One region of the Micromonospora sp. NPDC048930 genome, then DNA from elsewhere that is predicted to be linked to it. Evidence: riboswitches for the same ligand, from Rfam matches in the RefSeq annotation. Region 1 holds a riboswitch; each other region holds the start of a gene.
The links. Region 1 has a riboswitch for cyclic di-AMP ahead of ACGFI9_RS24980 (C39 family peptidase). Riboswitches for the same ligand answer to the same signal wherever they lie in the genome.
Positions count from the first base shown of each region.

Region 1 (3,199 bases):
GGGGACCAGGCGACCTTGATGCCGAGGCCCACCACGGCGTCCACCGGCAGGCGCCGGGTCCGCGCGGCCAGGGCCAGCGCCACCACCCCGCCGAGCGAGTGCCCGAGCAGCACGAGCCGGTCCCGGGGGCCGAGCCGCTCGGCCACCGGGCCCAGCCCCTCCACCACCCGGCGCGCGAGGGCCTCGAAGGAGTAATCCGGCAGCGGCGGCGACCAGCCGTGGCCGGCCAGGTCGGGGGCGAGCCAGCGCCCCGCCCAGCGGCGCTCCAGCAGCGGCGCCCAGGGCAGCCACACCTCACCGGTGGCCCCCATGCCGTGCAACAGCAGCAGATGGCGGGTACCCGTCGCCTCACCCATAGGGCGCAGTGTGCCACCGGACGGACACGACGCGCGAGAGCGGACTGCGGTGGGAGTCGGACAGACGACGACGGGCCCGGCTCGGGAGAGCCGGGCCCGTCGGGGAAGGGGCGATCAGGCGGAGTAGCCGCGGGTGGCCATCCAGTTCGCCAGGTCGATGGTGGTCATCCAGTAGGCGGGGAGCGACGGGTCCGCCGAGTCGGCGATCCGGACGGTCCGGCCGTCGTTCTTGTAGCCGACCACCGCGATGTAGTGGCCGCCGGGGAAGGAGTGCCAGCCGCCGTCGGTGTCGGTCGCGGAGCCGACGATGTTGGCGACCACCCCACGGCCGTCGGTGATGGCCTTGACCACGTCGGCCTGGAGCTGGTCCATCTGTGCGGGGGTGGGGGGGCCGGGGATCATGTGGGTCCGGTACGGGCTGCCCTTGACCATCTGGTTGAGGCCGCGGGTGGTGTCCTCGGCCGAGTTGGTGCCGTTCTCGCCGGCGTTCAGCGGCGCGACCATGGCGTCCTGGGTGGTCTCGACGCCGCTCGCGCTGAGCGCGTTGCGCACGGCGGCCGGGCCGCAGTTCCAGTAGGCGGTCTGCGCCTCGTAGGTGTAGTCGAGGACCTTGGTCGACGGCGGCTTCGGCTTCGCCTTCTTGGTCAGGTCCGGGTCCGCCGTGGCGGTGCTGGCCTTCGCCGTCGGCGACGCGCTCGGCGAGGCGGACGGGGAGGTCGGGGTGGCGATCCGGGCCTCCGCGCGGCTGGCGGCCTCACCGAGGCGGGGGCCCAGCTCGGCGACGGCGGCGGTCTTCTCCTGACGGACCGGCGAGTTGTCGCTGGCGGCGATCGCCGTGCCGACGCCACCGGCCAGCACGAGCGCCGCGGCGGAGCCGGCGACGATCCGGTACGGGTGCTCGGTCACGACGCGCCGCAGCTGACGCTTCATTCGGTGCTTCACGTGTTCCTCCACGGGGGGCCGGAGCGGCACACGCCGGCCCGACGCGCGGAGAGACTCACGCGCGCTGCAGGGCGGGGTGGCCGCGGGGAAGGGAGCGCCCGGCGGGGCCGGGCGGGGGGGGTGCGGGACTCGCTCGCCGTCAGGCGAGCGCCGGCACCGGGGCGCCGTGGAGGCGTGGGGAGGATCGGGGGGTGGTCGGCACGAGGATGGGAACTCCTTCCTTCACCGCCTACCGGGTTAGCTGACGGATTCGGGCGGGAAGTACGCCCTACCGCGGGCCGTGGCTCGCGGATTCACCCCGGTGTTGCACTGGGTCCCCGGTTCGTGAGATCACGATTGAGCGGGTCGGCACGGCGTCGCCACTTGCGATCGAAAACCGCACCGGACGCGCCGACACTACCGGTGGGTACTCCTCCTGCCAAGCACTCCCACCTGCGTAAACCTCGAACATCATTACTCTGACCGGAACAGGTCGTCACTGATGTCACTCAATGGGACGAGCAGTTCTGTCGGAACTGTCGGGCAACAATCGGACATCCGGCGGCGACCGACCCGGAATTGCGGGAGTCGATCGCCCGGGCTGTTCCCGATGACCGTTTCGGGCGAACCGTGACCGGGCTCACCGCATTCGGGTAACAATTTCAGCCGACCCGGGCCGGGCGCCACCGGGCGGCCGGCACGGTGGCACCGGCCGGCACCGGGGCCGGGCGCGCCGTGACCGGCACGGCGGGACGCGGCGCCCCGGCGCCCGGACGCACCGCCATCGCGGCCGCGTACGCCTCGGCGGCCAGGGTCCGGGCCGCCTCGGCGGCCAGTTCGGCGTCCCGCCACGCCCGCTGCTCCCGCTCGGCGGCCGCCCGCCAGCCCGCCCGGCGGTGGTCGCGTACCGCCCGGGCGAGGACGATCTCCTGCTCGGCCGGGTGCCGGCGGGGATCCCAGCCGTTGCGGTGGGCCAGCACGTCGGCGAGCTGCCGCGCGGTCAGGTCGCCCCGCCAGTGCGCCGTCATCGCCGCGTGGTGCAGCCACCGCTCCCGGAGCGCGTACTCGGCCGGGGTGCGGGGCGTACGCGGCGCGGGCAGCACGGCGGCGCCGGCGAGGCGGCGGGCGGCCGCCTCGGCCTCGTCGTACCCCCGCCAGGCCCGGTCGGCCTCGCCCTGGGCGGCCAGCCACTGCTCGCGCCGGCGGCGGGCGTTCTGCGCGGCCCCGGCGGCGGCCACCGCCACCTCGTCGGCGTACCGGCGCAGGTCGGCGAGGCGGGCGGCCTCCTCGGCGGCCGGGTCCGGGGCCACCTCGGCCGGAGTGTCCCGCTCCGGCCGGGCGACCAGCGCGGCGAGGACGCCGAGGGCGAGCAGCAGCAGGGCGGACCAGATGGCGGCGGCCTCGGGGACGGCGGTGAGGAAGTGGTAGAGAAGGGTCTTTTCCATGGTCGGCACCTCACGGGAACGTCGTGGTGGAGGTCCGCACGGCCCGTGGACGCGGGGCGCGACCGGAGTGGGCGCCGCCGGGCCGCCGTCGGGCGGATGCGGGGGTGAGGTTCGGTGGTACGGCGAGACGGGCCGGGCCCGCCCGGCGGTCAGCGGGCGGGCGGGGCCCGGGAGCCGACGGTCGCCGGGGTCAGCCCGACCGGAACAGGCCGCTCCTGGGCCGGGATCACCTCGGCCGACCGCTGCGCTGCCGAGGCCGGCCCGCCGACCGCCAGGAACCCGGCCAACTCCCGGTCCGACCCCCCAGGTCCCAGGATGGAGACATCCGTGGCGCGGGAACCGACCACACCGACTGCCGGGGCACTCGCAGCCCGGGTGAGCCGTGCGCTCGGGGCGGTCGCGGCGGCGAGGGCCGGGCCGGACCAGTGGATCACCGGCCGGAGGGCGTGCCCGGGGAGGGCGGCAACGGACTGGGCC
Region 1 covers NZ_JBICUB010000010.1:109,195-112,393, reverse strand. Annotated here, with positions in the region: gene ACGFI9_RS24985 (alpha/beta fold hydrolase) at 1-356, opposite strand, end outside; gene ACGFI9_RS24980 (C39 family peptidase) at 471-1,310, opposite strand; cyclic di-AMP (ydaO/yuaA leader) riboswitch at 1,510-1,651, opposite strand; gene ACGFI9_RS24975 (hypothetical protein) at 1,940-2,722, opposite strand; gene ACGFI9_RS24970 (hypothetical protein) at 2,872-3,199, opposite strand, start outside.

Region 2 (3,199 bases), on a different contig from region 1:
CAGGGCTGCACCACGCCGGTGCTGGTGATGTAGGCCGCCTCCCACGGCCAGGAGCACCCCGGCCGGTCGCCGGGGGCGGCGGGCGGCGTGGCGGTGCGGGGCAGCCGCAGGCGTACGCCGAGCCGGTCGGCCTCGGCCGCCGCCCGCTGGAACGCCTCGGCGGCCCGGTCGGCGTCCACCCCGGTCCAGAGCGCCTGGTCGGCGGTGAACGCGCGGATCTCGGCGTACCGGCCGGCGGGGTCGGCGTCGGAGAAGCTGTGCGACAGGTTCTGCACGTGCAGCTCGTCGACGCCGATCCGGCCCAGCAGCCGGACCAGCGCGGGCAGCTCGTCGACGGTGTCCCGCATGGCGACGAAGACCACCCGGATCCACGGGGTGTCGCTGCCCGCCGCCCGCTTCGCCGCGACCAGGCCGGTCAGGTTCGCCACCACGGTGTCGAAGTCGGCGCCGTCGCGCACCCGCTGGTACGCCTCGGCCCGGGCGCCGTCCAGCGAGACGTGCATCCAGCCCACCCCGCTGGCCACCAGCTCCGCGGCCCGCCGCCGGGTCAGCAGGGTGGCGTTGGTGTTGAACCCGACGGTGATGTCCCGCGCCACCGCCGTCGCGATCATCTCCATCAGGTACGGCGACAGCAGCGGCTCGCCGAGCCCCTGGAGGGTGAGGCCGCGCAGCCCGGGCAGGTCGTCCACCACCCGGTGGAACAGCTCGGGGCGCATCGCCCCGGCCAGCTTGTTGACCGGCGGCCGGTACCGGACCAGGCACATCAGGCAGCGCAGGTTGCAGGCGGAGGTGACCTCCAGCTGGAGGGTCGTCGGCAGCGGCGGATCGTCGACAGCGACCGGCATGCCCTCGCTTGCCCGGGTGCGACCGCGCTAAACCGGCCGTCCCGGGTGCGACGAACGCCCGGCCGGGAGCGTCGGCCGGGCGTTCGTCGTGCGGTGGACCGGCTGCTGGTGGTCCGGTCCGGTGCCGGGTCAGCGCAGGCGCAGCCGCTGGCCCGGGAAGATCAGACCCGGGTCGTCGCCGACCACGCGCTTGTTGCGCTCGTACAGCGCCTGCCAGCCGCCGGCGAGGTTGTGCGCGTCGGCGATCTCGGACAGGGTGTCCCCCGGCTTGACCGCGTAGGTGCCGCCGCTGCTCGGGGTGGTGGCGCGGTGCTTGCGGGTCACCGGCCGGTCACCCCGGTACGACCGGTCCTTGGTGGCCTTCTTGTGCGCCCGCTTCGACCCGCCGTCCGGCCTGGACGAGTAGTGCTTGGCCGAGCCGGCCTTCTTGCCGCAGACCGGCCAGGCCCCGATGCCCTGCCCGTCGAGGACCTTCTCCGCGATGGCGATCTGCTCGCCGCGGCTGGCCAGGTCGGCACGGGCGGCGTACTGCTGGCCGCCGTAGCCGTTCCAGGTGCTCCGGGAGAACTGGAGCCCGCCGTAGTAGCCGTTGCCGGTGTTGATGTGCCAGTTGCCGCCGGACTCGCACTGGGCGATGGCGTCCCAGTTGACGCTGGAGGCGCTGGCCGGTGCGGCCGGCCCGAGGATGGCGGCGGCGCCGGTGGCGGCGCCGACGACGAGCGCCCCGACGGCGAGGCGACGCGGCGTGGTCCGTCGGTGACGAGCGACGTGTTCACTTGCCATGGTGGGTTTCCTCCACGCCGACGAGGTGAGCTGTCGGGTTCGGGCCGAGGAGCCCGGCCGCGCATGGCGGCTTCACCCCGAGGTGTCGAGCACCGAGGAACGTGGGTCCCCCGCTCCCGCCTGAGGTCAGGTACCGCCGGGCCGGTGGCGGAATTAGGCGTTACCGGCCCGTGGTGTCCGCGATCGCGAACGGCTACGACGTTAGGAACGGTTTGCGACGAACGCCCACTTCTTGTGAAGTTCTTCACCCGGCCGGGCGACGGCGTCGCCGTCCGGGTTGCGCGGGGGCCGGACGTGGTCTATCAGCGGGCTCATCACCCACAGTGACCGTCCACGCCGGCCCCCCCGTCGCCGTCCCTTCAGTACGTCAGGCCGTAGCCCTGCGGGAAGAGCGGGACCTGCCCGTCGCCGGCGTTGATGGGCTGCTGGCTGACCGAGTTCATCCAGGTCATCGGCAGTTTGCCGGTGGGCGCGTACCCGCCGAAGAGGACGTCGGCCACGCCGGCGCCCTCGGTGCCGGGCAGCCAGGAGGCCAGTAGCGCGGACCACTTGGGCAGCTCGGCGGAGATGTCCATCGGCCGGCCGGAGACCAGCACCACGATCACCGGCACCCCGGCGTTGCGCAGCGTCGAGATCGTCCGCAGGTCCTCGCGGTCCAGGCTCATGCTGCCGGTGCGGTCGCCCTGGCCCTCCGCGTACGGTGTCTCGCCGACCACGGCGATCGCGGCCCGGTACGTGCCGTCGATGCCGGTGCCGCGCTGGTTGTAGGTGACCGTGGTGGTCGGGCCGACGGCGGCGCGGATGCCCTGCAGGATCGTGGTGCCGGGGGTGATGTTCCCCGAGGATCCCTGCCAGGAGATGGTCCACCCGCCGCTCTGGTTGCCGATGTTGTCGGCGTTCTTGCCGGCCACGAAGATCTTGTTGTTGTCCCGCGCCAGCGGCAGCACGCCGCCGGCGTTCTTCAGCAGCACCTGCGACTGTCGGACGGCCTGCCGGGCGAGGGTCCGGTGCGCGGCGCTGCCCACCGTCGCGGTCCAGCTCCGGTCGGTGTACGGGCGCTCGAAGAGCCCGAGTTCGAACTTCTTGGTGAGGATACGCCGGTTGGCGTCGTCGATCCGGCTCATCGACACGTGCCCGTTCTGCACCTCGGCGCGCAGGGTGCTGATGAAGCTCTTCCAGGCGGTGGGGACCATCACCATGTCGATGCCGGCGTTGATCGCGGTGCTCACCTCGGCGGCGGTGAAGCCGGCGTTGCCGTCGATCTGGTCGATGCCGTTCCAGTCGGAGACCACGAAGCCGGAGAAGCCGAGCTCTCCCTTGAGGACGGTGGTGATCAGGTACTGGTGGCCGTGCAGCTTCACCCCGTTCCAGCTGCTGTAGGAGATCATCACCGCGCCCACCCCGCGCTGCACGGCGGCCTGGAACGGCGGCAGGTGGATGGCCCGCAGGTCCGCCTCGCTGAGCTGGGTGTCGCCCTGGTCGTCGCCGCCGGTGGTGCCGCCGTCGCCGACGTAGTGCTTGGCGGTGGCGAGCACCGAGGTGGGTCCGCCGAGGGTGTTGCCCTGCAGGCC
Region 2 covers NZ_JBICUB010000003.1:351,860-355,058, forward strand. Annotated here, with positions in the region: gene ACGFI9_RS10465 (radical SAM/SPASM domain-containing protein) at 1-845, opposite strand, end outside; gene ACGFI9_RS10470 (transglycosylase family protein) at 975-1,628, opposite strand; cyclic di-AMP (ydaO/yuaA leader) riboswitch at 1,634-1,798, opposite strand; gene ACGFI9_RS10475 (glycoside hydrolase family 3 protein) at 1,988-3,199, opposite strand, start outside.
Region 2: linked by a shared signal. The riboswitch ahead of ACGFI9_RS10470 (transglycosylase family protein) and the one ahead of ACGFI9_RS24980 (C39 family peptidase) in region 1 are both predicted to bind cyclic di-AMP.

Region 3 (3,199 bases), on a different contig from region 1:
TGAATCGTTGGGAGACTCGCCATGGGCGCCGACCACACCCGTTCCGTTCCGCCCGCCCCGCCGGGCGTACGACGGCTGCTCATGGCGACGGTGCTGCCGCTCTTCGCGCTCACGGTGATCGCCGCGCTGGTGCTCTGGCCCCGCGACACCCCGGAGCCGGCCGGCGGCCCGGAACTGCCGCGCTACCACGGCACGGTGACCCGGGTGGTGACCGAGCCCTGCCCGGTGACCCCGGAGACCCCGGAGGGGGGTCCGGGCGGGTCGGCGGGTCCGTGCGGCACGGTCACGGTCGCCGCCGAGCAGGGGCCGGACGCCGGACGCCAGGTCGAGGCGCCGGTCCCGTCCGGACCGGGCGCGCCCCGGGTCGAGGTCGGCGACAAGGTCATCCTGGTCGAGCTGGTGGACCCGGCCGACCCGGCGACGAAGAGCTACAACATCGCCGAGCACCAGCGCGGCACGCCGCTGGTCTGGCTGGCCGCGCTGTTCGCCGTCGCCATCGTGGCGTTCGGCCGCTGGCGCGGGCTGGCCGCGCTGGGCGGCCTGGTCGCGAGCTTCGCGATCCTGCTCGGCTTCGTGCTCCCCGGGATCGGCGCCGGCCAGCCACCGCTGCTGGTGGCGATCGTCGGCGCCGCGCTGATCATGTTCGTGGTGCTCTACCTCACCCACGGGATCACCGCGCAGACCTCGGTGGCGGTCCTCGGCACCCTGGGCAGCCTGGTCCTCACCGGGGTGCTCGGCACGCTGGCCACCGCGGCCACCCACCTCACCGGCTTCGGCAGCGAGGACGCCACCACGCTGTCCATGTTCCAGCGGGACGTCGACCTGCACGGGCTGCTGCTGGCCGGCATCATCATCGGCTCGCTGGGCGTCCTGGACGACGTCACGGTCACCCAGGCGGCCACGGTGACCGAGCTGGCGCAGGCGAACCCCGGCCTGTCGCGGGTGCAGCTCTACCGGGCGGCCACCCGGGTGGGCCGGGCGCACATCGCCTCCACGGTCAACACGATCGTGCTGGCGTACGCGGGGGCGTCGCTGCCGCTGCTGCTCCTGCTGGTGGCCGACTCGCGGCCGGTCAGCCAGATCCTCACCAGCGAGTTCATGGCCCAGGAGATCGTCCGCAGCGCGGTGGCCACGCTGGGGCTGATCGCCGCCGTACCGCTGACCACCGGGCTGGCCGCGGTGGTGACCACCGCCGGCCGGGGCGGTGCCGCCGCGCCGGCCGGCGCGCCGCCGGAGCCGACCACGCCACGCCCGTCGGTCGGGCGGGACGATGCCCTGGCGGCACTCGGCGGGCGGCGCGGGCCGGAGAGGACCACGGAGGCCGCATGGTGACACTCCGCAGCGTGACCACCGGGTTCAAACGCGATGCTGGTCACGCAGGGCCACGACGAAATAGGGCTTCTGGTCGGCTTCCGGACGTAGATCCCCGCCCGGACTCTCAGGTAACCTCGCTGCCGGTTACCGCCGAAGGCGCGCAGCGGCGCCAGCGGTGCCACCGCCCAATCGCCCACGGGCGAGCCGGGGAACCAGGTATCTGGGGTGAATCCGCGCGAGCGGTAGGGGCCGCTTCCGTCCCGAACCCGGCAGCTAACCCGGTCGGCGGTCGACGGAAGGGAACACTGTTGACGGCACCCCTGCGCCGCTGGTTGACACCCGTGGTGGCCGTGTTCGCCGCATGCGCCGTCTTCGCCGGGCCCGCCCCGGCGCTGGCCGCGCCGAACACCCCCACCCCCTCGGGGCACGCGGAGGACGACGATCCGCCGCTGATCAGCGAGGCCATCGCCAACGCGAACCGCAACTTTCTCCAGGCCAAGACCAAGCTGGAGAAGTCGAAGAAGCGCCAGCTCCAACTGGCCCTGGAGGTCCGGGCGGCGCAGCAGGAACTCGACGCGCTGAGCCCGCAGGTCACCGCGATCGCGGCGCAGTCCTACCGGACCGGCCGGCTGGGCGTGATGACCGTGCTGTTGGAGAGCAGATCGCCCGACTCGTTCGTCCGCCGGGTCGCCGTGCTGGACGAGCTGAACATGGTCAACGCGCAGAAACTCGCCGCGGTCAACGCGGCGAAGACCCGCGCCGAGCGGGCCAAGCTCGCCCTCGACGCCGAGGTCCGGGAGCAGCAGAAGCAGACCAACGTGATGGCCCGCGAGAAGGCCGAGACGGAGAAGGCGCTGAAGCTGGTCGGCGGGATGGGTTTCACCGGCGGCCTGGTCTCGGCCACCTCGCCGGTCGCCCGGATCGGTCCCGGCCGGACGGCCGACGGTGACTGGAAGCCCGAGTCGTGCAGCGAGAACGACCCGACCACCTCGGGCTGCGTCACTCCGCGCACGCTGCACGCCTACAAGGAGGTCAGGCGGGCCGGCTTCAACCGCTTCGCGGGCTGCTACCGGCCGGGCGGGCCGTGGGAGCATCCGAAGGGCCGCGCCTGCGACTGGTCGCTGCAGAAGAGCGGCTTCTCCCCCTGGCACAACAACGACATGCGGATGTACGGCAACAACGTCGCCGCCTTCCTCATCCGCAACGCCGACCGGCTGGGCATCTACTACGTGATCTGGAACCGGCAGATCTGGTTCCCGGCGACCGGCTGGAAGTCGTACAGCGGACCCTCCAACCACACCGACCACGTGCACATGTCGCTGCTGTAGCCGACGTACGCCGACAGGGGCCGTCCCGCGTTCGCGGGACGGCCCCTCGTCGTTCGGGCGTGGGTCAGCCGGCCAGGGCGGCGGGCGCCTGGTCCGTGGCCTCGACGGGCAGCGCCGTGGCCGGCGTGCGAGCCGGCACCTCGGCCACCGTCCGCACCTCGCCCGCGCTGAGCCGGTACGACATGCCGACCACCCCGCACCGCCCGGCGGACACCCGCTCGGCGACCACGGCGGAACGGGCCAGCAGGGCCTCCACGGTCTGCGCGATGTGGATGTCGACGATCCCGTCGACGTCCTCGACGCCCTCCCGCGCGGCCCGCAGCAGGCTGGGCGCGACCGCGTCCACCAGCGCGCCGAGATGCCCGGCCGGGGAGGTGCCGGTGCGCACCGACTCGCGGGCGGCCTGCACCGCGCCGCAGGAGTCGTGGCCCAGCACCACGACCAGCGGGGTGCCGAGCACGGTGACCGCGTACTCGACGCTGCCGAGCACCTCGGGGCCGACGGTGTGGCCGGCGGTCCGTACCACGAAGAGGTCACCGAGGCCCCGGTCGAAGATG
Region 3 covers NZ_JBICUB010000002.1:445,205-448,403, forward strand. Annotated here, with positions in the region: gene ACGFI9_RS07495 (YibE/F family protein) at 22-1,332, shown strand; cyclic di-AMP (ydaO/yuaA leader) riboswitch at 1,487-1,617, shown strand; gene ACGFI9_RS07500 (coiled-coil domain-containing protein) at 1,623-2,642, shown strand; gene ACGFI9_RS07505 (carbonic anhydrase) at 2,707-3,199, opposite strand, start outside.
Region 3: linked by a shared signal. The riboswitch ahead of ACGFI9_RS07500 (coiled-coil domain-containing protein) and the one ahead of ACGFI9_RS24980 (C39 family peptidase) in region 1 are both predicted to bind cyclic di-AMP.

Region 4 (3,199 bases), on a different contig from region 1:
GCCCTGGACGCCGGCGAGGGCGTACGTCTGACCGGCGGACGCGCGGGCGCCGTGGTCGGAGATGTACATGGTGTCCGGCGTGCCGTTCGGGCGCAGCCCGAGGTCGTTCACCAGCGGCGCGTCCACGCTCGGCGCGGTGCGCAGGATGACCGAGGAGGAACCGCGCAGCGGGCACGGGGCTGCCGGCGGGGTCGGCTTCGGAACGCCCGGCGGCTGCTGGTTGCAGCCGTAGAACGCCGGCTGGTTGGTGGCGTAGTCCGGGTCGATGGTGACCAGGCCGGTGTGCGGCGTGGCGGTGCCCTGGAACGGCGCCTTCATCAGGTCGAAGTAGTGCGACCAGTCCCAGTACGGGCCCGGGTCCCAGTGCATCCCGGCCACGTTTCCGGCGGTGGTGCCGGGGACATTGTCGTGGCCCAGGATGTGCTGCCGGTCCAGCGGGATCTGGAACCGCAGCGCCAGGTGCCGGACCAGCTTGGCGGAGGCCCGGTACATCGCCTCGGTGTACCAGGTGCCGTGGCCGGCGAAGCCCTCGTGCTCGATGCCGATGGACTTGGCGTTGACGTACCAGTTGCCGGCGTGCCAGCCGACGTCCTTGGCCTTGATGTGCTGGGCGACGTAGCCGTCCACCGAGCGCAGCGTGTAGTGCCAGCCCAGGTAGGTCACGGTCTGCACCAGCTTCACGCTCGGGCCGAAGTAGCCCTCGGTGTCGTGGATGATGATGTACTCGATCTTCTGCTGGGCCGGCCGGTTGGCGAGGTCGTAGTTGCCGTAGTCGCCGGCGCCCGGGCCGTACTTCCCGTACGGCGCGGGGATCCACTCGCAGGCCAGGCGGACCGGGCACTCCAGCCCGTCCGGCCGCTCGGCGCGGCGCAGGCCCAGCTTGTGCAGCCCGGACTCGTCCGGCGTCACCGCGGTGGCCGCGAGGGTCACCCGCTGGCCGTCGTCGGTGGTCCGGGCGGCGCCCTGGCCGATCTGGTCGTAGACCTCGTCGGCGAAGGCCGCCGCCGCGTCCTCGGTGTCCGCGCCGGAGTATCGGGCCACCGCCCCGTACCAGGCCGCCGGGTCGCTGTCCGCGCCGACCGGACCACCCAGGTCCTTCTGGTACGACGCGAGCAGCGCCGCGCCGCCCCGGATGTTCGCGGCGGCGTCGGTGCGCAGCGTCTCCACCGGGATGCCGGTGAGCGCGGCGGCGGCGTCGACGGTCTGCAGGGACGCCTGGGGCAGCACGTCGCCGGAGGGCGCGGCGGCGACGGCCGGGTCGAGCGTGAGCGGGCGGGAGTCGTCGCCGCGCGGGTCCTCGTTCTCGTCCACGTGCGAGCTGGACGGGGTCGAGGCGACCTGCTCGGCATCGGTCAGGTGCATCGGCCCGTAGCCGCCGCTGGTGCTGGGCTGGCCCGGGTGGGTGTCCCAGCGGGACTCCAGGTACGAGACGCCCAGCAGGACGCTCTGCGGCACGCCGTACTGGTCGGCCGCGGCGGCGTACTGCTGCTGCCGGTCGGCGGTGTCGGTGGTGGATGGTTCGGCGGCCACCGGGCCGGTGGCGCCGAGGGCGGTGGCTGCCGCGACGGCGGCGGCCAGCAGTATCCGTCTGCCCGACGGCGGGGGTGAGAGGTGCATCAAACCTCCAGACAGGGATGGGGGTCACTGCGCTCCCACCCTCACTCCACGCCCGGCCCGTGGTCAATACCTTTCTGCCCTGTAATACCTGCTGAAGGAAATCTTCACCGGGCCCGCGATCGCGAATTTGCGTACGGAGTGTCACGGCGTCTCGGGTTGCGGATTGATAACGGCGATCTCTACTCTGGTCTGTCGTCGACCGCCAGTTCACCGCCCAGCCCGGGTGGTGACGGTCGGACACCGCCGAGTCGCCTCCGGGCGAGCCGGGGACCCAGGTGCCTGGGGTGAATCCGCAGCCTCTGCGGTAGGGCGGCTCCCTTCCCGCCCGAACCCGTCAGCTAACCCGGTAGGCGGTCGGGAAGAAGGAGTACGGAGCCCGGTGGCACACCATGCCCCGCGGCCACCGTCGGTCCGGTCGCTCGACCGGCTGACGGCTGCGCCGCGTTCACGCTGGTCCCGCTTCACCACCGCCCTCGCCGCCCTGGTCGGCACCGCCGTCATCCTGACCGGCGGCGCCACGGCGGCGCACGCCGATCCGTCCGTCGCCGAGATCGAAGCCCAGATCGACCGGGACTGGAACAAGCTCGAACCGATCATCGAACAGGTCAACGCAACCCGCGAGGACCTCGCCGCGAAGCGCAAGCAGGCCGCGGCGCTGGCCAAGCAGATCGCCCCGCTGCAGGCGAAGGTCGACGAGGCCCTCGGGCAGGTCGGCGGCCTCGCCGCCGACGCGTACAAGGGGAACAGCATCTCCACGGTGAACGCGCTGCTGGGCAGCCGCTCGCCGGGCGAGGTGGTCGACAGCCTCGAACTGCTCGACCGCTTCGCGCACCGCCAGCAGCAGCAGGTGCAGACCGTGGCCGACCTGCGCGACCAACTGGCCGCGAAGAAGAAGCCGCTGGACGAGATGATCGCCAAGCTGGCCCGTACCGAGGCCCAGCTCGCGGCGCAGAAGAAGCAGATCGACGCCGAGATCGCCCGGCTCCAGAAGCTGCGGCTCAAGGTGTACGGCAACGGCGGCGGTGGGCCGCTGCGTCCCGCGCCCTGCCCGGCCGGCTACCCGGGCGGTCCCGGCGGGGTCGCGGCCAAGTTCGCCTGCGCCCAGATCGGCAAGATCTACGTCTGGGGTGCCGCCGGCCCGGACCACTACGACTGCTCCGGCCTGACCATGGCCGCCTGGGCCAAGGCCGGCGTGTCACTGCCGCACAACGCCCGGCAGCAGCACGACGTCACCCGGCGGGTGAGCCGCAGCGAGCTGCAGGTCGGCGACCTGGTCTTCTACTACAGCGACCTGCACCACGTCGCGTTGTACGTCGGTGGCGGCTGGGTGGTGCACGCCTCCCAGTCCGGCAAGCCGATCACGATGAAGCGCGTCGACGACGGCCAGATCAACAGTTACGGCCGTCCGGGCTGACGGTCGGCAGAGGGCTCCCGCGTCGCGGGAGCCCTCTGCGTCCTCGTTCAGCGGGTCGGCCAGACCCGCCAGTTCTGCCAGGACCGGCTCGGGGTGGGGCCGCGCTGTCCCTGGTAGCGCGAGCCGTAGACCTCCGACCCGTACGGGTGCTCGGCCGGCGAGGAGAGC
Region 4 covers NZ_JBICUB010000007.1:320,795-323,993, forward strand. Annotated here, with positions in the region: gene ACGFI9_RS20630 (N-acetylmuramoyl-L-alanine amidase) at 1-1,617, opposite strand, end outside; cyclic di-AMP (ydaO/yuaA leader) riboswitch at 1,849-1,984, shown strand; gene ACGFI9_RS20635 (NlpC/P60 family protein) at 1,997-3,031, shown strand; gene dcd (dCTP deaminase) at 3,079-3,199, opposite strand, start outside.
Region 4: linked by a shared signal. The riboswitch ahead of ACGFI9_RS20635 (NlpC/P60 family protein) and the one ahead of ACGFI9_RS24980 (C39 family peptidase) in region 1 are both predicted to bind cyclic di-AMP.